DNA from 2 places in the Psychromonas sp. psych-6C06 genome. Region 1 is predicted to be linked to the other one. Evidence: riboswitches for the same ligand, from Rfam matches in the RefSeq annotation. Region 1 holds a riboswitch; the other holds the start of a gene.
What was found. Region 1 has a riboswitch for cobalamin ahead of CW745_RS06825 (TonB-dependent receptor). Riboswitches for the same ligand answer to the same signal wherever they lie in the genome.
Positions count from the first base shown of each region.

Region 2: another riboswitch for cobalamin. It lies ahead of CW745_RS09690 (DUF4198 domain-containing protein); the one in region 1 lies ahead of CW745_RS06825 (TonB-dependent receptor).

Region 1 is NZ_PIZM01000002.1:802,879-815,239, reverse strand. It holds gene CW745_RS06835 (iron ABC transporter permease) at 1-344, opposite strand, end outside; gene CW745_RS06830 (ABC transporter substrate-binding protein) at 334-1,338, opposite strand; gene CW745_RS06825 (TonB-dependent receptor) at 1,411-3,228, opposite strand; cobalamin riboswitch at 3,398-3,539, opposite strand; gene CW745_RS06820 (mechanosensitive ion channel domain-containing protein) at 3,718-4,599, opposite strand; gene CW745_RS06815 (ATP-binding protein) at 4,601-6,943, opposite strand; gene CW745_RS06810 (potassium channel family protein) at 7,319-8,380, opposite strand; gene ilvA (threonine ammonia-lyase, biosynthetic) at 8,398-9,930, opposite strand; gene asd (archaetidylserine decarboxylase) at 10,031-10,873, opposite strand; gene rsgA (small ribosomal subunit biogenesis GTPase RsgA) at 10,888-11,928, opposite strand; gene orn (oligoribonuclease) at 12,046-12,361, shown strand, end outside.
Region 2 is NZ_PIZM01000006.1:248,243-260,603, reverse strand. It holds gene cbiE (precorrin-6y C5,15-methyltransferase (decarboxylating) subunit CbiE) at 1-180, opposite strand, end outside; gene CW745_RS09735 (precorrin-8X methylmutase) at 180-821, opposite strand; gene CW745_RS09730 (precorrin-6A/cobalt-precorrin-6A reductase) at 811-1,563, opposite strand; gene CW745_RS09725 (cobalt-precorrin-5B (C(1))-methyltransferase) at 1,560-2,702, opposite strand; gene CW745_RS09720 (cobyrinate a,c-diamide synthase) at 2,708-4,141, opposite strand; gene CW745_RS09715 (AAA family ATPase) at 4,144-5,934, opposite strand; gene CW745_RS09710 (ABC transporter ATP-binding protein) at 5,934-6,632, opposite strand; gene cbiQ (cobalt ECF transporter T component CbiQ) at 6,632-7,411, opposite strand; gene CW745_RS09700 (DUF4140 domain-containing protein) at 7,396-7,980, opposite strand; gene cbiM (cobalt transporter CbiM) at 7,977-8,588, opposite strand; gene CW745_RS09690 (DUF4198 domain-containing protein) at 8,826-9,653, opposite strand; cobalamin riboswitch at 9,802-9,939, opposite strand; gene CW745_RS09685 (diguanylate cyclase) at 10,135-11,538, shown strand; gene CW745_RS09680 (NAD(P)-binding oxidoreductase) at 11,620-12,357, opposite strand.

The DNA of each region.
Region 1 (12,361 bases):
GCAATCACTGCACCTAATGAAGCGCCAGATGAAACGCCAAGCACGGAAGGGGACGCAAGCGGGTTACGAAACATACCCTGCATCACTAAACCACATAATGCCAAGCTAGCGCCTGCAAATAGAGCAATTAAGGCGCGTGGTAAGCGGATATCGATAATAATATTACGTTGCCAATCGACGATGTTCGGATTGCTGGTTCCTAATAATCGTTCACTAAGAATATCGCCAATTTGTGCCACTGAAATATCGGTTGGCCCTTTTAATAGCGCGCCAATTAATAATGCAAAAAACAGTGCAGTTAATAGGGAAAAGATAACGGGAATAGTAATGTACTTATAAGTCATTTTTACTCTCTTGAGCCAGGGTGATATCAGGATGCAGTAATTTTGAAATTGCCTCTACCCCTTTTATTCTGTGTTGTGATACGCTGCGTAGCCAAGTACCGGGCACTGCATATACGCGATTATGTTTAATGGCGGGGACATTTTGCCAAGCCGTTTTAGCCATTAAAATTTCAGCAGGAGATGCTTGCCCTTCATTTTGGTTAAATACCCATTGATTCATCACAATGACATCGGGTTGCAATGAGATGGCAAGTTCTTCACTAATTCTATTTTCACCATCGGGTAGCACACCTGCGGTAACGTTGAGCCCACCGGAAATTGTGATAGCTTCATCCATCAATGAATCCCCGCCGACGCTATAGCCATTCATGTCGTAATATAAAACCCGTGGCTTGGGCTTATCTGCTACCTGTTTTTGAATATGTTGTAGTCGGTTTTGTATCTGCTTAATGACATCTTGAGCTTGTTGTTGTGTATCGGTTACGGAGGCAACGATATTTATATTATTAAAAATATCGTTAAAGCTTTTAAATTCGCTAAGGCGAACGATGGCGATGCCACTGCGTAATAAGTAACGCACGGTTTCTGGGTTGCTATAGGATGCAACAAAGACAAGGTCGGGCTGCAATGCTAGCATCGATTCGATTTCACCTTGGGTGCGACTAATGCTTTTATCGTAAAAACCAACGATGTTGGAGAGACTTGGATAATCCACATAACTACTGACTGCGACTAAACGTGCAGGATCGATAAGGTCAGCAAGGATGTGATCCGTTACTAATGTTGCTGATAGAATTCGCTGTGGTGGTTGTGTCAACTGATAGCTAATGCCGGTGACATCAGTGAGTGTCTTAGGGTAATTCTCTCCATTTATTTGCGTGGTAAAGTTACCTGTCCCCTCTTCAAAAAGGACAAAAAGATCTGTTTTGATTTGTACAAAGGTGATTAATAGCAATAAAAAAAGGGTAAATAACAGTAGTTTGAAATTGTTCATTTACCCTCCTTTTTTGTACGAATTTATGTTTTAGCCATAGCGCATTATTAATACAGCTGGCCTAACTTTCGCTTACAGGTTTGCACCAATTGTGAACTGGAATGTTCTACCATCTGCATTATACCCGCTATATAATGTCTGATCATTATCGGTTAGGTTATTGATACTAAAACCAAGATTGATATGCTTGATGACCTGATAACTAATGGCAAAATCAAGTAGATGAGCCTCATCTAAATCACCATAAGAGCCAGTACGTTTACCAATATATGAGTAACTTAATTTAGGTGTAATGCCTAATGGTGCGTTATATTGAATGCTTGATGAGCCTGACCATTCTGGCACATTCTTTAACTGCTCATTGGTGCTTTTATCAATACTTTCTGTATATGATCCTGCAATATCAAAAATGAATTGCTGTGCATTATATTGGGCATACGCTTCGATTCCTTTGATATCCACTTTACCGATATTAAAGGGTGACCAATTCCAAGAACCTTCTGAAATAGGAGCCCATTCAATTTTATTGTCTAAGGAGCCTGTGTATAGGTTCAACTTTAACGGAATATGCGCGCTTTCGGTATTGACGTTATGAGTCAATGCCAGCTCTAACATTTCACCCTCTTCCGGCTCTAATTCTGGATTACCGCTGTTTGGCCAGTAAAGATCGTTGTATGAAGGAGCGGTAAAAGAGGTTTTATAGCTTAAATTCGCGAAGTCAAATAATGCAACGCCAGCTGAGTAGGTAAGAGCATCACCGAAGTCAGAATAGTGATCGTTACGTAAACCGCCTGAGAAGTTCAGGTAATCAGTGGCATCTGCACTAAACGCGAGGTAGACAGCTGTTTGATCTCGTGATTCGCTATTTTCATTTGAGTTATATTTTGAATGAATAAACTCACCACCAAAATTCAGTGCGACCTGTTCCCACTGGCTGTTGAAATGCAATTGTGCAAGCCCTTCATCAGTTGCATAGTTATCAACATCTGTAGAGTTATGATGGCCCGCATTGAGATCAATTTTCGCGCCTGAAAGTGTTAACTCAGAAGAGATATTGCGGTTAATTCGCTGAATATATTTACCAGTTAACTGTAGCGAATCTTGCGAGGTTTCTGCTTTCCCTGCGCTCGGGTAAGACTCATATATTTCAAGATCAGATGTGCCATTAATCAGCGCTAAAGAGAATCGATTATGCTCATTAACATAGGCCAAATAAGTGTTCATTGAGTAAGTTTGATAACCAAAATCTTCATCCGAGGCTTCGATAAACTCATAACCGTCTGATTTATCGACTTCCAATGATGTCATAAAATGAAATTTTCCAAAATTATCAGCATAAACCCCACCTAGTCGTCCTGTGTTGTGTGAGCCACCGCTAATATTAATTTGTGCATCACGTTCATCTCCTGTCTTGGTGATGATATTAACCACACCAGTGAGTGAGTTTGAGCCATATAGCGATGCTTGTGCACCACGGATCACCTCAATAAGTGCAATCGATTCGATCGGAATGTCGGGTAGGTTTTGACTGCCCAGTGTAGAGGTTGGGAAGGCTACGCCATTTAATAGGTACAAGGTATATTTATCAGAAAGACCGCGATGGTAGTTGTTTGAATTATGCTTTGAAGTCCCTGAATTAGTATGCACAAAACCCGGTGAGTTTTCGGCAATTAATTGGTCTAGTGGTTTATTAATATCGTTACTGGTTGGCACAATATTAATTACGGTATCACCACTGTAATTTTGAGTGGTTGCAGCCGGAGTACTATAACCTTTGCTGATTAACACATTCATTCTGTCATCGGTTTGAAGGCTTTCTTCAGCCAATGCTTGAACACTGAATAAGCTAAATAATGTGAGTGCGATAGGTGTGTAGCGATGGGTAAACATGGAACTTCCTTTTAATAAAAATATTTTGGAAGTTTTCTTTTAAGGCTATGACAGCAACAGAGAGAAAACTTCCTCTTGTTCGCCACAAGCATGGGGACAACATTTTTAGCCATATACAAATGAGTAATGCATAAAAAGTTATTTACGCTCCAGAAAACCAACCCGTGAACTGGAAGTGACGTTTTTATGCTGGTATCTGACTTGCCTTTAAATATTTAAAAGGCTCACAGTTGCGGGGGCAGTGCATGCTTACTCATGCTTCCCATTTAAGTATTACTAAACGCTAATACACATAAAGAGGGCGATTATAGGAATTTAAGGCGCGCTGTCAATCAATCCCGATGAAGTTATTTTATACCCCTTATGAAATAGTTTCACTTGCTGACAAGTAAGGTATTGATTCGCTATACAATACCTTGAATTAATTTGCTTAAGCTTGATAAATTGGTACAAGTTAATAAAAAATCAATTTCATCATAATGTTTATGATTAAGCTGTTTTTACCGCAATCGCTGGTGGCAAAATATTATGTTTTCTAAATTCACTCATAACACGTAGGGTGATATCACTTTCAAATAGTTTTTCATATTTAGTGTCTACCACGTACACTTTACAAGTCAGTTTTATCGCTAAGTAGTTATCTGTGATCGTTTGTTGCACTAAAACAACGACTGGTTTTGGTAAGTGAATATATCGGCTTGAAGAAGCGCACTCTTGAATTAGTTCACGTGCTAATGTGATGTCCTGATCAAGGCCTACATGGAAAGGGATCACTACCTGCATATCGAGTGCACCGTAGTTACCGCTACTTACCACCTCATTCAAAAACTTGTTATTTGGTATGGTAATAATATCGTCATTTAAAGTATTCATGCGTACAGATCGCAGTCCGATTGCGACAATGTCACCGTAATGCCCCTCAAAAGTAACGCGATCTCCAACTTGAAAAGGACGATCAATCATGATGGTTAATCCGGCGACAAAAGAAGCGGTCAGATCTTTCAAAGCAAAGCCAACTGATACCGCAATCGTACCGCCGATTAAAGCAAGAATTCGCTCATCAACACGAAAGCTCAACATAAAGACACTCACGGCAGTAGACATATAAACGAAGAATTGAAAAAACGATTGTAGCTTTTGTAAGAGCATTCGGCGTTGCACAAATTGATCGCCAATGTTGGAGACTAAGGAATCGATAAAACGCAATAGTAACCATGCACAAGCGATAATAATCAGTGATGCGAAAACGCCACTCCAACGAATTAAGCTGGCAAAGTCTTGTAGGTTATCAAGGGGGGCTGTATCTAATTCAGTTGCCGAAACGCTTTGAGAAGCGATTATAAAAAGTATTATTGATAGATGACGTAGCATGTTATTTCACCAGTAAATGTTGACGATGTAAGATGTTTGTTATGTTACGGAACCATAAATCGGAAACTCGTAATTTTTCACCCGACCACTCAATATAGCCACGGCTTTGAAAATAGCGCAATGTACTGATCACCTCATTAATACTCAAGCGTGTACAATCAGTTAACTCTTCAGGAGAAGCCACTTCTAGTTGCACAATAGAGCGTAAAACGGCCAGCATAGGTTTCGGCATTTTTTCTAATCCTTCTGAAGAAGGTATTTGAAAGAGACGTACCTGAACGGTATTGGTTTCACTGTTTTTAAACAATGAGCGCCTAAAAAAGCGTAAGGCGACCGTTGGGTTACCATCGGAGTAGTCCCAAAGAATACGATAAAAACCATGGCAGGCACGTTGATCTTCGCTTAATTCATCTTTTTCCCATTGCCTTGGTAGTGCGAGGCCATCAAAAGAGAGGGCATATTGTCCATTATCTGTAATGCGACTAGCCAATAACTGGCTTATTTCACTTTCCTTCCAACGAGGTAAAAACTCAACTAAATCAAATAACAAACGCTCGCCTCTAGCCCTGTCAACAAAGCGCCAACTAGACTTTTCAATGGCTAATAAAGCGCGATGGCTATTTTTAGATTGACGTAATAAATTCGTTAACCGCATTAAAGGTGCTAAACCACCGACCTGCGGTTTAACTAAGCGTTGCACGTTATCGAAGGCAAATAGATAACATTTAGAGGTGCTACGAAGATGGGTTAACAACAATGCCTCACCGGAATCGGGCAGGCCTAATTGCTCACAAATCAATGCCATTAGAGCATCAAAGCCCTCATGTGGACAACTGACATAAATCGCTTGTGCATCATCTACATCATGTAAGAAACGCCGTAATAATGTCGTTGTTCCCACACCTCTTTCTCCCGATAAGACACAAACCGCAGGCTTGTCACTAAGTAGATAGGTGGCTAATGCATCATAACTTTGTTGAGCATATTCAGGGATTAGCAAACTGTCTGCACTACCGGGACGTACATAACTAAAAGTCTCTTCCCCTCGAATGGCTTCGAGGTGCAGTTGCTCACTTTCATTTTCGCTTTGCTTAGCAACTTCAATACGGAAAAGGTAAGCAAGAGCATGGCTAAACAATTGTGAGTGCGATAAGAGATCAATCAGATAATGTTGTAGAGTGCGTAAAATAAGCCAACTAGCGGCTATCGCGGTACTTAAACTGGCAAATATCCAGCGTTGCTTGTTATCATTTGCCCACTTTACTAAGGCTGGTTGCTCTTTTTTTGTCGCTAAACGTTCAAAAATAAAGGCTTTCCATTTATGAAGCGAATAGAGAGTCAAGAGCAAGTAGAAAAAGAAAATTAATGAGGATATCCACGCATAGATTGTCCCTTTACCTAGCGTCATCTCTGAAATTTGCGAAATAAGCCCTGTACTAATAAATCCCCATACATATAAACGGATAGTAGAAAGTCGCAATGTGATTATTGCTTTGCTTAATCGGCGACTGTGCTGATAAGCAAACTCTAGAATAAAACTTACCGCGATGGCTCCACCTAAAATCCACCAAGTAAAGATCTCTAAGAACACCAGATGTTGCAAGCTAGGGAGTTGAGCAATGATACGCAGTGATAAAGTGATGCTGATGAGCCATGCAATGGCACGATGTGCACGAGCGACATACCAAAGCAAATGTAACCAGAGGTTGGTAGACCGTCCATTTTTACTTATCTTATCGCGCAATAGCGTAATAAAACGATTACTATTTCGTAACCACCAAAACATAATAACTTGAAGCATGAATACTTTAAAAATAACCACAAGTACGGGGATAGGTGAGATAAAAATATCTTCTACAAAACGTTTAAAGGCGCGTATCTCTTGGTGTAAATAAAACTCTACATTTAGTCTTGTCAGATAAAGTTCAGATTTAAATTGTCTTACCCCCTCAGGGCCAAACCCGGTAACCAAGTCTCTAATTGGCGGGCTACTCAATGACAATAATTTTTGCTTATCATGACTAAGGCTTAAGGTAGAGTAATATCCTCTTTGGGCATTTTTCCATGCTTGTGCTGAGTCTGGTGAGGCTTTGTATGCAATCAACTCGGTTTTAAAATAATTAATTTGTTTAGCCTGTTCATCTAATACACGCACCAATAAGTTATCAACTGCTTTTTGCTGCTGCTGATCTAAAAAATGTAGCTCAGGGAGTTCGCTTACCGCTTGATGTAGTGTTGTTGCTGCTGGGGTTAAGCTTTTTTGACGACTCATATTAAGATCGAGCAATGCGAAGCTTGAAGAAGAAAATAATAGTAGGAGTAGCAGATAAAATGTATTAGCCATAAATACTCACGTTGCAGGAATGTTAAATTAGTTTTAATTCTAACTAAAAAAACAAAAATAGATATTATTGATAATAAATCAGTAGCTTATTTTAACTCAATTCTGGTAAATCGAAGCGTGATGGCTTTTAAAATCATGATGTTGCTACTTTTATAAAACAGTGCCGTTAGTTTTGCGTAGTTCAAGGCAAATTATCGTCGTAATAACTGGTTATTGGTAGATGGTTTAACGCCGAAATTCGCGGAAATAACGGTATTGTATCGCTTCGTTGAGGTTTTCGAAAAGGAAACAAGTATTGACGTCTAATTTGACCTTAAGTTAAGTCACTTTTACTGCGCAAAATGTAGAACGCATACTTAATTCCATTGTCTACGGCTAAATGCTCTGCCAGCTAATAGCTTCGGCATCAATACGTTCATGGGCGATATAATGAAGATAACATCCATTTTTTATAGGCAGATCCAAAGCAGGGTTAAGTTGCATATCATCGCCATTTTTAAAGTAACTAAGCCCGATTAATGTCATTTGATAATTTTCTTTTAGGTTATTAAAGAGGGTTCCAAAGGTGAGCTCTTTATCAAGTTCAGGGAGTTGTAAGCAGTACAGCGTTGCTCCACTTAAAGTAGATAAAAGCTGTTCAGTAACTTGACTTGAACCTGGATCTTGCATGCTACGTACCATCATTTTGGCACTGTTATCGATGCTACACTCGATATGTGGGCAGTGCATTTTAAGCAATTGCGCTTTGGTTTTATCAAAGAAATGCGCAGAAATATTGGCATCTTTCGCGGCAAAGGTGGCAATGCTGAGTGCAATTGAAAGCGTCTCATCATCTGATTTCCCATCGACAATAATCCTTTTAGCCTTACTGATTGCTACCCTGTCTAATTCCTTTTTATCGGAAAAAGTGCGTAACCTTGCAAAGGAAACATCCATATTATCTGGAAAAGGATTTTTAATATCATCAGTAACACAGAGTAAAATTTGTCGTTTCTGACGTTTTTTATCACCAAGAATGAGCTTCACTATTTGTCTTGTTGAATGGTCATCCCAGCATAATAGCAAGATGTGATCATCGTAATGGTAAAAGTCATTGGTGCCGTTCATATTTCTTCTCGCTATGTTTATAAAGAGTTGGGTTACTTTACCAATAAAAGAGGCAAAGATAATTAAGCCAGATGGGATCTGCCAAAAGGAAACAATTAATCTTCCTGCGTGGGTAACGGGGCTAAAATCACCAAAACCAACTGTTGAGACGACCACCATATTGTAATAGATAAACTGCAATGGGTGGCTTACTAACTCATGTTCGCCCGCTAGATAAAACAGTAGATAGGTGATCAGTGCTTGTGCGACTACTAAAGTGAACATTGCAGGCCAACTCATGCGGCGTGCAAAACGTCTAAAAAGACGGTTTATGCGTTTACTCGGGATCATCGGTGACTTTATTCCTATTACTTATTTGATAAGAAGAAGCGGTATGCTTGGTTATCAGTTTCATCTTTATAGTTATAACCGAGTGCGTTTAAGTATTCGGTGAATGCGGTAACATCATTATTTTCAATCTCAAACCCTGCTAATACCTGCCCGTAAGCCGCGCCATGATTACGATAATGAAAGAGGGTAATATTGGCATGAGTGCCAAGCATATTCAAAAATTTAAGTAGGGCGTTGGGATGCTCTGGAAATTCAAAACTATACAAGCGCTCTTTCAGGTGTTCAACAGGCGCGCCACCAACCATGTAGCGTAAATGTAATTTTGCCACTTCATCATGGCTCAAGTCGGCAACGGCATAACCTTTTTCAATAAGTTTATCGGTTAGTTCTAATAGCTCTGAAGCTCCTTCTGGTGTGCGAATGCCGACAAATATATTGGCTTCTTTACGTGAATTAAAGCGGTAGTTAAATTCAGTGATCGCACGGCTATCTAGTTCATTACAGAAATCTAAGAAGGCTCCCTGTTTTTCGGGAATTGTCACAGCAATAATACTTTCTTTCTGCTCACCTAATTCGCAGCGTTCTGAAACATAACGCAAACCATGAAAGTTAACGTTTGCACCGCTTAAAATGGCACCGAGTTGTTCACCTTCAAGTTGATGTTGTTGACTGTATTTTTTTAATCCTGCAATAGAAAGTGCGCCAGCGGGCTCTGCAATTGCGCGAGTATCTTCAAAAATATCTTTTACGGCTGCACATATTTCATCGCTACTGACGGTGATCACTTCATCTATATATTGCTGACATAAACGGAAGGTTTCAGTACCGATGGTTTTTACCGCGACGCCATCTGCAAAAAGACCAACACGGCTTAAGGTGATCGGGCCACCATGGTCGAGTGCGACTTTTAAGCAAGCCGCGTCTTCGGGCTCAACGGCAATTATTTTGATGTGTGGAAGGAGTTGTTTAATGTAAACAGCAATTCCGGCCGCTAAACCACCGCCACCGACAGGAACAAAAATTTTATCAAGGTGGGCATTTTGCTGTATTAACTCTTTGCCTATAGTACCTTGGCCAGCGATTACATCACTGTCGTCAAAAGGATGCATGGGGGTGTAATTGTGCAGTTGGGCAAGGTGTTGGCTATGTTGACTGGCAGCATCAAAGCTATCGCCGTGTAACACCACGCTTGCACCAAAGGCGCGTACGGAGCTGACTTTGATATCTGGTGTGGTTTTAGGCATCACGATAGTTGCTTTAATTCCCATTTTTTGGGCTGACATCGCTACACCTTGTGCATGATTACCTGCCGAGGCTGCAATGACACCGCACTGTTTTTGTGCATCAGAAAGGTTGGCTAATTTATTATAAGCACCACGTAATTTAAAAGAGTGAACTGGCTGCCTGTCTTCACGTTTTAAGAGTATGTGATTATTCAAGCGTTGAGAAAGTTTATTCATTGGCTGTAAAGGCGTTTCGATAGCCGCTTCGTAAACAGGCGCTAAAAGAATCTTTTTTAAATATTGTGCTGCAGATAATGGTTGTGTCATAGGGTGGCTAATACTCTTTGTGTTTAGCGATAGAGAGTTAAAAGAGGGGGCGTTGAATTCCCCTCTGGATATCGATGAGTGTTATTTTTATTTCATTACTTTATTTTACAGTAGCAAATAGCTCACCTAAACGTGTTACCGAACCTGCTTCGAGTTCTGTTGCAAAGTCGATACTGCCCTTAGGAAATAAAGCCACGATAGTACTGCCAAGTTTAAAGCGCCCCATCTCTGCGCCTTTTTCAAGGGTTATATCTTGGTCTTTATAATCCCAATATTGAATATCTTTGCCCTTTAATGTACCAGCCCAGACAGTTTCAATACTCGCGACGATAGTTGCCCCCACTAAAACCATTGCCATTGGGCCGACAGCTGTTGAGAAAATGGCAACAGCACGTTCATTGCGCGCAAAGAGGTTAGGCACATTTTCTGCGGTTAATGGATTTACAGAAAAAAGATCACCTGGAATAAAGATCATCTGCTCTAATTTACCGGTAATAGGCATATGGATGCGGTGATAGTCTTTCGGTGCTAAATAAACGGTTGAGAAGATCCCTTCATCAAAAGGTGCTGCAATATCATCACGCCCACCTAATAACTCGCGCAAACTAAAGTCGTGTCCTTTTGCTTGGAAAATACGCCCCTCTTTAATATCTCCCTGTTGGCTTACTTTGCCATCTACAGGTGTAGCAAGGTTACTGTCACCTTCAATAATAGTACGTGCATCTTGCTTAAGTTCACGCGTGAAAAAATCATTAAAGGTTTCAAAGTACTCTGGCTCTGGATGTTTGGCTTCACTCATATTAATTTTGTATTTAGCAATAAATTGCTTAATTAAAAAAGTGGTGAGTTTACCTGCTTTGGCTGCAGCTAATTTCCCTGTTAAACGCGACAAAAGGTGTTTAGGTAAAATGTATTGTCCAATAATTTTAAATTGATCGATCATGTTATTCTCTATCTCTAGTGTGTATTTGGATCACGGTGACGAGCATTTTTAGCATCATCCATGGTTTCTAAAATGCGTATAAAGCTGTGATAACGTGCTTCATCTATTTTACCCGCTTCTACAGCTGCCACTAATGCGCAACCTGGGTCAATTTTATGTTTACAATCGCGAAAGCGACAACCGCCTAAGTGTTCTCTAAACTCAATAAATCCACTGGCGATACGTTCAGGTGCCAAGTGCCATAACGAAAATTCACGAATTCCTGGGCTATCAATGAGATCACCACCATCAGGAAAGTGATATAAGCGTGCCGTCGTTGTTGTGTGTTTGCCTAAACCAGAGCCTTCTGATATTTCGCCCGTTATCGCTTCAACTTCGGGTAATAACATATTTAAAAGGGATGTTTTACCAACACCTGATTGGCCAACAAAAATATTAACTTTGTCTTTCATTACTGATTTAAGGCTATCAAGCCCATCACCATGCATTGAACTATAAAGTACGTTATAACCGATATCGCGATAACTTTGTAGTTCATTATCAATTAGTTCACGTGAGCTATCGTCAAGTAGGTCGCTTTTATTAAGAACAATAATGGGGGTAATGCCGATATCTTCACAGGCGACTAAATAACGATCAATAATATTGCGTGAAAACTCAGGTGCAATTGAGCTAACTATTATAATGTGGTCGATGTTCGCCGCAATTGGTTTGATACCGTCGTAATAGTCGGGCCGTGTCAGTACTGTTTTGCGTGGGTGAACAGCCTCCACGACACCACTGATACCTTGATGCGATTCGTTACCTGCTCGCCATACTACTTTATCACCGGTAACTAAGGATTTAACTGCGCGACGTAAGTTACAGCGTTCAACGTTACCGTTTTCGTCTTCAATATCGGCATGTTGTCCAAAGCGGCTGATTACGACGCCTTCAAGTTGTGCACCAAGTTCAGATTCATCCCATTGTTTGTTCTCATTTTTTTTCAATCGTTTATTATGATTACTTTGAACACGACGTACTTGATTTTTGCTGAGTTTTTGCTTCTTAGCCACAGGCTTCCTTAACGATTACTTAACTATCACATATTGTATTAATGCAGTATCATACTATATTTTGTAAATGATTTAGCAAAAGAGCGCTCTCTCGTAGAGAAAAGGATCACAATAAGCATGAATAATAACTTAATATGGATCGATTTAGAGATGACGGGTCTTGATCCAGAGACTGATACCATTATAGAAATTGCCACTGTGGTAACAGATAGCGATCTTAATGTGATTGCTGAAGGGCCTGAAATCGTGATTCATGAAAGTAAAGAAAAGATGGATGCCATGGATGAATGGTGTGTTAAGCATCATGGCGAATCAGGATTAACTGAACGTGTTATTAATAGCAATATTAGTTGTGCACAAGCTGAACAGCAAACTTTAGATTTTCTAAAAAAATGGACAGAAGCGGGCGCTTCACCGTTATGCGGTAACAGTA
Region 2 (12,361 bases), on a different contig from region 1:
AGGTAACAGTGCGGTTTTTTGTGAGCCAAGTAATTTACTCAATGTTTGTAATTGGCGCGCTGATCCAATCACTAAATCGGCCTGCGCTAATGCGCATATTGCCTGCTCACTTAATAGCGCATCTTCAGCGACACCTAATCCTAATACCGAAATATGTTGTTTATTATGCGTGTCTAACATCAGTAAATTTCGCCTTTAATACAGCGCAATAAAGCATTACAACTTGCACTTGAAACCGCGCTACCTCCCTCACGACCCAGTAAGGTAATACACTCAATACCGAGTTGCTGGTGACAATCCCAAAGTGCTTGTTTAGATTCAGCAGCGCCAACAAACCCGACCGGCATGCCAATAATCAGTGCGGGTTTAGGCGCTCCTTGAGCAATCATCTCTAATAATCGAAACAGTGCCGTTGGTGCATTACCGATAACCACCACACTGCCAGCTAAATAAGGTAACCAAGCAGTTAAAGCCGCCATTGTGCGCGTTTCCCCCGTCGCTTTAGCACGCTCGGGCACATCCGGATGATTTAAAAAACACAACGGCTCGGTTTGGATCATACGTTTCGTAATACCTTGCTTGACCATCTCGACATCACACAGAATTGGCGCTCCTTGCTGCAAAGCTTGCATACCAGCATGACAAGCCAAATCGCTAAAACGCACCTGCGCTGCAACAGCTGGAATACCAACACTGTGCACGATTCGCATCACCACTTGCTGCTCTTGTAATGATAATTGTTGTAGCTCGGTTAAGGCTCTAATTTGGCGAAAGCTCTCTTGCTCGATCAACATAGGATCGTGGATATAATCAAATTTCACTGGTTGCCCCTTTAAAGCAAAACAGTAGTTTTAAGCAACTGACTGCATCTTCGAATTGGTATAATGTGGGTAAAAGTTGAGGACGTTTGAATTGATAAACGGGAATACCAGCATCGGCAGCGGCTTGGATCTTAGCGTAGGTCGCATCGCCACCACTGTTTTTACTGATAATGGCATCTATCTGATATTGTTTAATCAGTTGTTGTTCATTCGTTAATTGAAAGGGGCCAATCGCTTTAATCCAAGTCACATTATCAGGTAAATTTATCTTTAGTGGCATTGCCGTCCGAATGAATATGTTTTCAACTTTTGTGGCGATTTTATCAATCACTGTTTGGCTTATTTGCCCTGAAGTAATAAACACAGATCTATGGTTCGCCATTTTTTGTATCACTTCATCCCAGTGCGTGACCTCAATCCACTGATCATTTTCTTTCTGCGACCATTGTTTACGATGAAATCGGATTGATGGTAATGAGAAACCCGCACTCACCTCAGCAATGGTATTACTCATTGTTTGTGCAAAAGGGTGTGTTACATCGACAAGGTGGGTAATATTATTGTCGATAACATATTGTGCGAGACCACCAAACTGAGTAAAACCGCCACTGATAACGGGACAAGCTAAATTTGTCTGACGTACGATACCTGCGATGCTGTAGGTAACATTAAAACCTAATTCATGTAGCTCTGTTGCTAGATAGCGCCCATCAGCAGTGCCACCAATCACTAACACTTTCACTGTTTTATTCCTTTTTTAAATGTATGCCCATATGAATTAGCGACAAATAACCCTTTTCTATCCACGGCCCACACTTCTATATCAATCGACTCATGCACAATATTGCGCGCGACGGCCAAGGCGTTTTTGCAAATGACCGTCGCGATATCAAGCCCAACGGCGTTGCTTTTATTTAATACTTCGATACTGGTATTAGCGTTCAGGAGCTCATTTTGTAGCGAAGCTGATGCGCCTAACATGCCTGCAATGTCTGCTAATTGTTGAAAGTCGATACTTGATTGGCGACTGTTTAAATCTAAATGCCCATTCGCGAGCTTGGTCAACTTGCCAAACCCGGCACTGATACTTAACTTTTTGATCTGCTTGCCAGTACGACTATCTATCTTTTCGCGTCGCAGATATTTGAGCATCGCCCCGACAAAATCACCCATCTCAATCAGGCTGATTTCATGCATTTGATAGTGATCTTTAATTGCGCGTTCACTGGCAATGCCCGTTGAAGCCGCAAGGTGAGTAAATTCATTGGCACGTGCAACATCGATACCCTGATGGATAGAGGCAATGTAAGCAGAGCAAGAGTAAGGGCGCACAATGCCGGTCGTACCTAAAATAGATAATCCACCAATAATGCCTAAACGACCATTCATGGTGTGCTTGGCGATCTGCTCACCGTTCTCAATACCAACGGACACTTCAAATCCACCTTGATAATGGTAAGTGTGTGCATAATGTTGCAGATGGTTGCGCATCATTTGACGTGGCACAGGATTAATTGCAGGCTCTCCAATATCTAACACCAGCCCCTCTCGCGTGACCGTGCCAACACCAGTGGCGGCTTTAAAAACAATGCCCGGTTGCACAGTTAAGCGCAGTTCAACAAACAGCGTGGCGCCATGAGTTGCATCTGGATCGTCTCCTGCATCTTTGACTGTCGCGGTTCGAATGCCTCGCTCTATGGCGCTATATTCAAGAATACTAAGGTTGACCTTCTCGCCACGGGGTAAGCTCACCTCAACCGTCGCAGGTTGTTTGTCTGCTAATAACGCACGCGCGGCAGCCACACAGCAAGCAGTCGCGCAGCTTCCTGTGGTTAAACCATTTCGTAATGGTTGTTGGCTTTCGCTCGATTCAGGCCACATAGTCGTTAACCACCCACCACAGACGCACTTTGTGGCGATTGATAGTTTTCCCACTGGCTAAGTTGCTGACGATCAACCGCTTGTAAGTTGCCTAAAAAAAGATCTGCAATCACAGCAGGATTAGAAGGGAAAAACAGGTGTAAATAACTTCCCGTCAGTTTTTTATCTCGATAGATCGCTTCACCGGGAGCGGGGTGACGTTGTCGTTGCCCGTAGCCGATCGCATCACAGGACATAATGGCACGCGAACGATGATGTGCATGACCACGAACATCCCCTTCTGGTAAACGCGCTTTTTGCATCCCCTGACATCCACGCTTACCCGACATCGAACCTTTCCCGTTAAGCAGACCTAACATTTGGTGATGCTGATTTTCTAAATCCACTAACTCGTGTAGGCAATATAAGAAGCCTCCGCACTCAGCCAAAATGGGTTTATCTGCCAGATAAAAACGTCTCAGTTGCTCCTGTAGCGGATAATTTTCAGCCAATTGCTTTGCATATAGCTCGGGGTAACCGCCGGGTAGCCATAATGCGTCCGCCTCTGGGAGTGTGCTATCCGAGAGCGGTGAAAAATAAACTAAGCTTGCCCCCATCTGCTCTAATAAACGGGTATTCGCTTGATAGATGAAACTGAAAGCGTTATCGCGGGCAATCGCAATTTTTTTACCGCCTAACTTATTATCGCCTAACAAGTTAACGTCAATCGCTTGTGTAGCATAAAAATCGACGGGCTTAGGTAAAGCAAGAAGCGGGCTATGCGACTGTGCCCGCTCCACACCATCTATTAACCAATCACATCCATCCGTGAATTTTTGTTCTAACTGCTCGGCAACTTCACTGGCCTGCACGAGCCCTAAATGACGCTCAGGCAGTGCAATATGATCATCTTTTTTCAAACAGGCTAGCAAGGGTAAATGCTCACAAAGCGCCTCACGAATTAATTGTGCATGCCTATCTGTACTGCAATTATTCGCAATAAGACCAGCGCATTTAAACTGCTCTTCTTTGCCTGCTCGGTAATTTGCTAAGCCGATAGCAATGGCCCCTGCCGTTTGCGCCATCCCTTTAACATCCATCACAATCGCCACGGGGATATTAAAACGTGATGCTAAATCGGCACTAGAAGGCTCGCCATCAAATAAGCCCATTGCCCCTTCGACTAAAATAAGATCCGCTTCAAGCGCTGCTTCATAAAGCTTTTGCTGGCAATATTGCTCACCTGCCATCCACATATCCAACTGCTCAACATGGCTATGGGAGGCCTGTGCTAATATTTGCGGGTCAAGATAATCTGGGCCAGTTTTAAAGACCCGCACCCGATAACCTTGCTCAGAAAAGTAACGCGCCATAGCAGCGGTAATAGTGGTTTTTCCTTGCCCTGATGCAGGGGCTGCCAGAAACAGTGCGGGACAACTGGCTTGCTTATTATTACTCATTGTTATGCCTGTAACGCAACATATTGCGCCCCTAGTTGTTGCGCGAGTACCTTGCCACGGCCGCGTTTTATTTGCGCTTTTTCAATGTCCACCAGCAAGGTCGGCACAGACAGTTTTAAATCATCAACGTTAACGCGACTTCTTCCATCCGTTATCAAATAACAACACAGCGAAATAGCCGGAAACTGTTGCTGTAATTTTGTTATCTGTTTGTGTGCTTGGTGCAATGCAAGACGTAACGGCGTGCCCCCCTGCGCGCAGAGATTATCGAGTTTATGTTGTACATTTTTAGGTGCCCGCCCTGCTTTTATAAGTGTTTCTACATGGTCATTACCAAAACCTAATACACTCAATTTGTCACGACGAAGATACGCGTTATCGGTAATTTTCATCACTACCGATTTGGCAATAGAAGAAAGCTGATGGGTTAGTGTAGAAGCGGAGGTATCGAGCAAAATCAGATGCAATTTTTGTTCACCAAGAGCAAGCCTTTTAAACGCTAAACGTTTAGGTGGCCACTCTCCGACACTCTGCCTTAAGGTGCTAAACCAGTCAGGTTTACTGCTCATAAGTGATGATTTTTTATATCCCACACTGTTGGTCAGCGCCCCCTGCTTTGCATGAAAGGCGAGGTATTGCTCAGGTTTTAGAGCTTCTGTTAGCGGGGTATATTGGTATTCAGGCAGCGTTATGTTTTGCGTCGTATCAGTTCGCTGTGCTTCTCCGTTATTATTAGGCATTGCTCCCCATTCACCCGCCTGCGAGGTTTGTGACTGCGCTGATGGTGCCTCATTTTTATCATTAGATGATTGATGGCTAGGTAATTGATGGTCATTTGCCTGTGGCGGACGAGAAAAACCACCGCCCTGCTCAGGGGGTGGTGTTTTATTGCTAGGGCCAGAGGCATCGCCATTTTGTTGCTCGCGGTGCAGCAGTACCAAAGGCGCGACTTGTTGAATATCTTCCAGCGTCACAGCATCTCGCGCACACCATGCAGCATGTGTCAAACTAGCGCGATGCATCATAATATCTGCGCGTAATCCTTCAACATTTGCTTGCTGGCAACGTGTGGCAATTTCAAGCAAACAAGCTTGATCGCAACTGACCTGTGGTAAGCGTTGCTGGGCATCACTGATCTGTTGCTGTAATTGTAATTGCTGAGTTTGATAGCGCTGACAAAAAGCGATTTTATCTTGCTCGTAAGCCTGCCGTGTGGTGATGATGTTGACCCGCTCTTGCACACTGTAACGATTGTCTAATTCAACCATCAATCCAAAACGATCTTTTAACTGCGGTCTTAGTTCCCCTTCATCTGGGTTCATTGTGCCTATCAAAGTAAAACGCGCATCATGACTGTGACTAACACCATCACGCTCAACCCGATTAACACCACTGCTGGCGACATCAAGTAACTGATCCACAAGGTGATCAGGCAACAAATTGACTTCGTCGACATACAATACACCACCGTGAGCTTTTTTTAATAATCCCGGTGAAAACTGTACTGATTTCTGCTGTAAAACCTGTTCTAAATCGAGACTACCAATCAACATCTCTTCGCTAGCACCGAGTGGCAAGGTAATAAATGCAGGGGGCAGTTCCGTTTTTACCGGAAGAAGATCTGCGATTGCTCTTGCTAATGTCGATTTCGCACAACCACGTGGCCCTGATATTAATACGCCACCTAAGGCAGGATTAATCGTTGCTAATAACAACGCCAGCTTAAAGACATTTTGCCCCTGTACCGCTGAGAAAGGGAATGATAGATCACTGCTTGGTTGACTGTTTTTCATTACGCCACCGCTTCAATGAGGTTACGCTGGCAACTAGACTCGCTTAACCGACCTTCATGCAAACACAGTTCACGTGTTGCCAGTTGACGAGAAAAGTCTTTATCGTGAGAGATAATAATCATCGCCTGAGGCAAAGCTTTTAACACATGAAGTAAACGTATTTTTGCTTTTTCATCTAATGCATTGGTTGGCTCATCTAAAATCAATACTTCAGGTTGCATCACTAACACGCTAGCTAAGGTCACTAAACGCTTTTCGCCACCAGAGAGTTGATGAGTAATTCGAGATTCAAAGCCCTTCAAACCTAAGCTATCTAAGGTTTGTAATGATTTTTTAATCGCCTGCTGTTTGCTAAAACCGAGATTAAGGGGGCCAAACATCACATCTTCTAATACCGTCGGACAAAATAGTTGGTCATCAGGATCTTGAAATACCAACCCTGCTTTGACGCGCATTTTATTAAACTGTTTTTCAGTTTTACAATGTTCGCCAAAGGCAATAATCTCGCCTTGCTTGGCTTTTTTAAGACCAACAATTAAATGCAATAACGTCGTTTTACCTGCGCCATTATCACCATTGATAACAACCCGTTCATGGCGATTTAAGACAAAGTGAATGTTATTTAATACTTTGTTTTGTTTAGGATAGGCATAACTTAAATTAGCGATTTCAAGTAACGCTTTGTTTGTATTTTCCATCAGAAATTAAGCCCTATTAACAACACTAAAAAACAGATAAAAAAGGCACTAAACTGTCGATCGATTCGATTAAGTTTAAGCTCATCGTTTAGGTAAAATCGTCCACAAAAACCACGGCACTTCATGGCATTAGCAATACGTTCAGCACGCTCTATTGAGCGAATCAATAACATTCCAAACAGGTAGCCCATGCTTTTCCAAGTATGTCTATTCGTCTGCATCACAAAGGCACGCGCCTGCATTGCGCGGCGCATCTTCTTATATTCATCACTGATAACATCTAAATAACGCACCATAAATAGCAATAGATGCACCAATTTATCGGGTACTTTTAAGTGCGCGAGCGCATGCCCTAATGTCGATGCACTCATGGTCGCAACCAATGAAAAGAGCACTAATAACACGGCATTAGCTTTAAAGGTGATTAGCAATGCATGCGCTAACCCTTGCCAGCTAGCGCTTAAACCAAACACACTAAACATCGCATCACCCGGAGTGGTAAAGGGTAAAACACAGATTAAGGTCAGCATAAACAGATCCATTGCCACCACTCGGCGCAATGCTCGCTTAATATTTAAGCGGCTTATTTTTACTAAGAAAAGGGCAATAAAAAGCCCCAGTAATACCGGCAAAAAATGAGGGCTAGAAACCACCACGAGAGCAAAAAATGCACTGCATAAAATACGCACGCGTGCATCGACAGCATCAATCCAAGAGGCTTCATGTTTCAGTGCTTGCCCAGACCAAGAGGTTAAGCTGTGCTCTAAGCCTTGTGACATGTTTGCTTCGCTTTTAGTTTGCGCTCACGAAGGAAGGCCACTAAGCCAAGTAGGCCAAAAATGTAACCAATAGCACCAATAATATCGCGCAAACCCGCCTTCTCTTTTAATGCTTGAATCTCTTGACGCAAAGGTTTTATCTGTTTGGCGACCGCCTTCTCTATATCGATTTTAGAGATCGAAGGTGTAGCCGACACACTCTTTGTCGGAGCAACTTGGGGGCTTTTTTTAGTCACTAGCGTTGGGCTTAAATTATCAGGTAGTTCACTCGCAGGGAGCTGTAGCGTTAAACCATGCCCTGCTCCCATATTTACCTTAAACACATGTGTAATACGTTTTTGCGCAGTAAACTTAAAGCCTCCTTCGGCATCCGTTAACACCTCCCCTAACGGGGTTCCTTTTTTATCATAAATTTTCACTACTGAACCTTCTGGCGCCATCGAACCATTTGAAAAACCTGCTTCGCCCTCAATCACAGCGCCACTGGCATAAACACCACCAACGACATTGTGGGCAACTAACGTTGAAGGCATAAACAGCATCAACAGTGATGCGAAAAAGATTTTCATTGAGCAACTTCCTTAGTAATAAATTCGGGTTTTACGGTATGAATAAGGTAGACGGCAGCGTAAGAAACAAACCCTTCTAACACCATAATAGGGATATGAGCAGGCAATACGGCTTTAGCTGCCAAGACAAAAGATTCACCGGACAGCGCCAATGAAAATGCCACCATCACCGAGGTTAGGATAATCGCCCCAGCACCGCCGATTGCGCCCCACATAGCAGCTACCTTGGCACTTGAATGACGAATTCCTGGGCCACAAAGGTAATAGATAATCACCGCCGGTAAAGCGATATTGAAGGTGTTCACACCAAGCACTAACAAGCCACCAAATCCAAAGAAGATAACTTGTAAGAGCAGTGCAACAAGTAGCGCCGGAAAAGCGACCCAACCGAGCAAAATACCTAATAACCCATTCATGATCAGATGCACGCTCGAAAAACCAAGCGGTAAATGCATATAAGACGCGATAAAAAAAACCGAAGCTAACACCCCCACCAATGGGAGCTGCTCATAGTCCATTTTCTTCAAGCCAATATAAACACCGGCGATCGCCAATACAGCACCGCTAAGCAGAATGGGGGCAGCTAAAGCACCATCAACAATATGCATAAATATCCCTTTTCAATCATGAAAAAGCCTGTTGCTAATGCGTTGTTGATAGCAATCGAATCATAATATGCTCTAAATTTTTGTGTGGCGAAGACCCCACTCCAGAGCGAAAGTTAATGTAAATGGTTATTACCTTTACTCAACTTTCAACACAGGGGTAGGCTATTTCAACCAGTAAAATCGATCATCTATTTATTCCGTTTGCTATAAGTCCCGCAACAGGCTTATTTTTATGCGTTACGGCAACTTGGTTGCTTGCACCCAAATCACAGCATCTTGCGATAACTCTTTGCCTTTGTAGGTTTTTTGTTCACCTACACCTAAAGCAGCAAATCCCCATTGCCCCGCTTTTAGTAGCGAAAAGTGAAAGGTACCATTAGCATCGGCATAGATAGTTTGGGTAACAAAAACATCTGCAGGTGGTGTCATGGTGGGTGTTTTGGCAAAGGCATTGCTTTGCATATCAGGGGTGTAATTCATAAACTCAACCTCGATTGCAGCAAAGGGCACAGGCTGTCCATTAGACTTAACCACGGCACTAAAAATACCACCTTCATAAATCGCATAGGGTTTAGTTAAAGGCACAATTTCAGCTGTTAAACCAAAGTCTTGGTTCCAATCTGTAGGCAGGTTGCCAACATTTACAATGGTTTTAGTCAGTTGCTGAATATAGATATCTTCTTCTTTTTCAAAATAGGGAGAAGGCTGCACGATAAACACATAGTCGCCTAAGCCACGTAGCGTGACATCAGCTTGATAGGCAAGACCTTTATCAACTGAGCTTGCCCATTCGATATTCGAAATGGTGTTGATTAAGTCTGTTTGTTTGCCTTTTTTGATCACATAGAATGCCTGTGGCTTAGCAACATTCATGACATGACCACTGGCAGCGGGGTGTGTAAAAGGAAGTTTAAAACTTATCTCTCCACCTTTGTCGCGCAATAATTCAGGGGTATAAAGCATCTGAAAATGAGCCTGTGCAGACAATGGTAAAGCACAGCACAATGACAGCGTAAGGGGGCGAAATAGTCTTTTTAAGGTATTAGTTTTTTTTAAAGTGAACACAGATAAAGCTCCGTCTGATTAAATTACAGGCGAAGTTGTGGAGGAGATGGCAATCGTTTTAATGCATTTAAAAATATGAATGCGTTTGTATATCAAAAAAATAACCAACCGGTGAAGCCCTCCGCAACACCACGGTACATGCATCAAGTGCATGTATCATCCAATGGTTTGGTATCCGGGCTTAGTATTTATATTGCTACAAACACTCTACCGTTGCGGGGGCAGCCTTGGTATTTGACCAAGTTCCCAAACACTTATTACTGCTAATAAATGCATCGTTTTTAAACACGATATCCAAAGGAGGCCGAACAATAACGTGATCCTATCTATTCAGTCAAATGGAATTGTAAACTAATCGTAATTCACAGAATAAAAAGAAGCAGCTCCTTTTCGAATAAATTACATTGGTTGGGGCTATTTGACATCTTAGTGGCTTAAGCAATACTAAATGCAAGTCATTACCATTAGTAAAGGAGCTCATGTGAAGTCAGAGCCACTAGAATTAACATCAGAGCTAGATATAAATACGCTCACATTAGTATTTGAGCACTTACCTACAGCCTATATTCTGGCTTCTGTTGACCGCAAAATTGTTACCATGAATCAAGCAGCAGAAACGTTGTTTGCTTATTCGCATAATGAGTTAAATAACAGCAGTACCAAGGTGTTATATGCGGATCCCAGTGATCATGAAAAACAGGGTAGGCAGCGATTTAATCCTTTAGCAGAATATTCAAATGAAACCTACGCAATTGAGTATAAAAGTAAATTTGGACGAATTTTTAAAGGTTATACCACAGGTGGGCCAGTTAAAGATAAAACAGGAAAAATCCTATTTTACGTTGCTTCTATTATGGACGAGTCCGACCGTTTAAAAGCTGAAGACACGCTTGGCAAGCTGCATACAATTACCTCGTCTCGACACTTAGATTTCACCCAGCGCGTTGACGCTATTCTAAAATTAGGTTGTGAACAATTTGCGCTACCTATTGCTATTTTCAGCAAAATAACAGGTGATAAATACACAATTAAGCAAGCCGTTCACCCCGATGATGCCTTAGAGATCGGCATGGAGTTTGAATTAGGGATCACCTATTGTAGTCATGTTTATCTCGCGAATGATGTCCAAGGGTTCAACTGTGTTTCCAAAAGCCATATCTCATCGCATCCCTGTTTTAGTAACTTTGGTCTCGAGGCTTATTTAGGTGCACCAATTTTTGTCGATGGAGAGCGCTATGGCACGCTCAACTTCTCTAGCCCAGAGCCTACCCGCCCTTTTATTAAACAAGATATTGAATTAGTGCGTTTATTTGCAGAATGGGTCGGACACGAAATAGCCAGAAACCATGACTTAAACGCACTAAAGGAAGCACAACAGCAGTTGGAGTTGTTAGCAAATACAGACATGCTCACTGGAATTGCGAACAGACGCAGTATTGATGAAGCGTTACAAAAACAGCTCGCTAACAGCAACCGTTATAACCTTTCTATGTCGGTCGCTATTTTTGATTTCGACCATTTTAAAGTAGTGAATGATACCTATGGCCACCATGTTGGCGATCAAGCTTTAAAATTATTTGGGGATCTTATTAATAAAATGAGCCGTGAAGGTGATTTTTACGGTCGCTGGGGAGGAGAAGAGTTCCTCGCTATTTTCCCATCGACCGATTTAATGGGAGCTAAAACCTTTGTAGAACGTTTACAACAGCGCTTGAAATCGATGCCTATCAAACACCAAGATAACGATATTATTATTACCCTAAGTGTTGGCATCGTCATTCGCAAAGCGAACGACAACAGTGATTCAATAGTTCGTCGTGCAGATGAGCTACTCTATAAAGCTAAAGAAAATGGCCGAGATCGTATTGAACTTGATACGCAATAATCGCCTCACCAAAAGCCGACCAGATGATTTAACGGGAAAAGCGCTGACGTTGTAGCACTGTTTCGCATTGCTTATTAAGCGTTAGTTAAACGTATTATAAAGCACTGGCATTTGCCCTTTCCAATGTCGCCAAAGTACTTTATTGATGACTAACTGACACATAAAGTGGGCGACGTTAATACGACTGGTTTTACCTGCATTAAAAATAGCGCTTCGAGTAGGGCTTGGGTAAATATCATATTCGCTCACTACATCACTGTTAACTAAACTATCAGGCCGTACTACCACCCATTCGATATTATGCAACCGATGTAAGTTATTTTGTAAATAATCAGCAGCCAACTCATTATCAGCATGTGGCGGTAATAATACTCTAATTAAGCACATTGCTAGCGCCTCTAAGCAAGAGACTTTCTCCCCTGCCAATCGATTCCTGTTTCCAGTTGTATTCATTAAAATAAATTTAACCGGTACTTTTTGTCGCGAACAGAGTCGAATGGCAAACACTAAACGTTGCACAGACTGTGTCACTAGACGACGAGGAGAGGCAAACATTCCTCGCAAGGTTAAGTTATGTCCCAAACATGAAATAACCACTTGGCAATTCTTAACCTGTTTGATGAGTTGCTCTTCTGTTAAGTCCAAAATATCTGCCTCAGTGATACTTAAGCGTTCATCTTGTAATACATTGGACGGTAAAATTTCATGTAAAGCAGATAATGACCGCACAATTATTTTTACAGGTTCATTCACTGCTAATAGTTGTTCAACCAGTAAACGCCCCGTTGCACCACTGGCACCTACGACAAGTGTTGTCATCTCT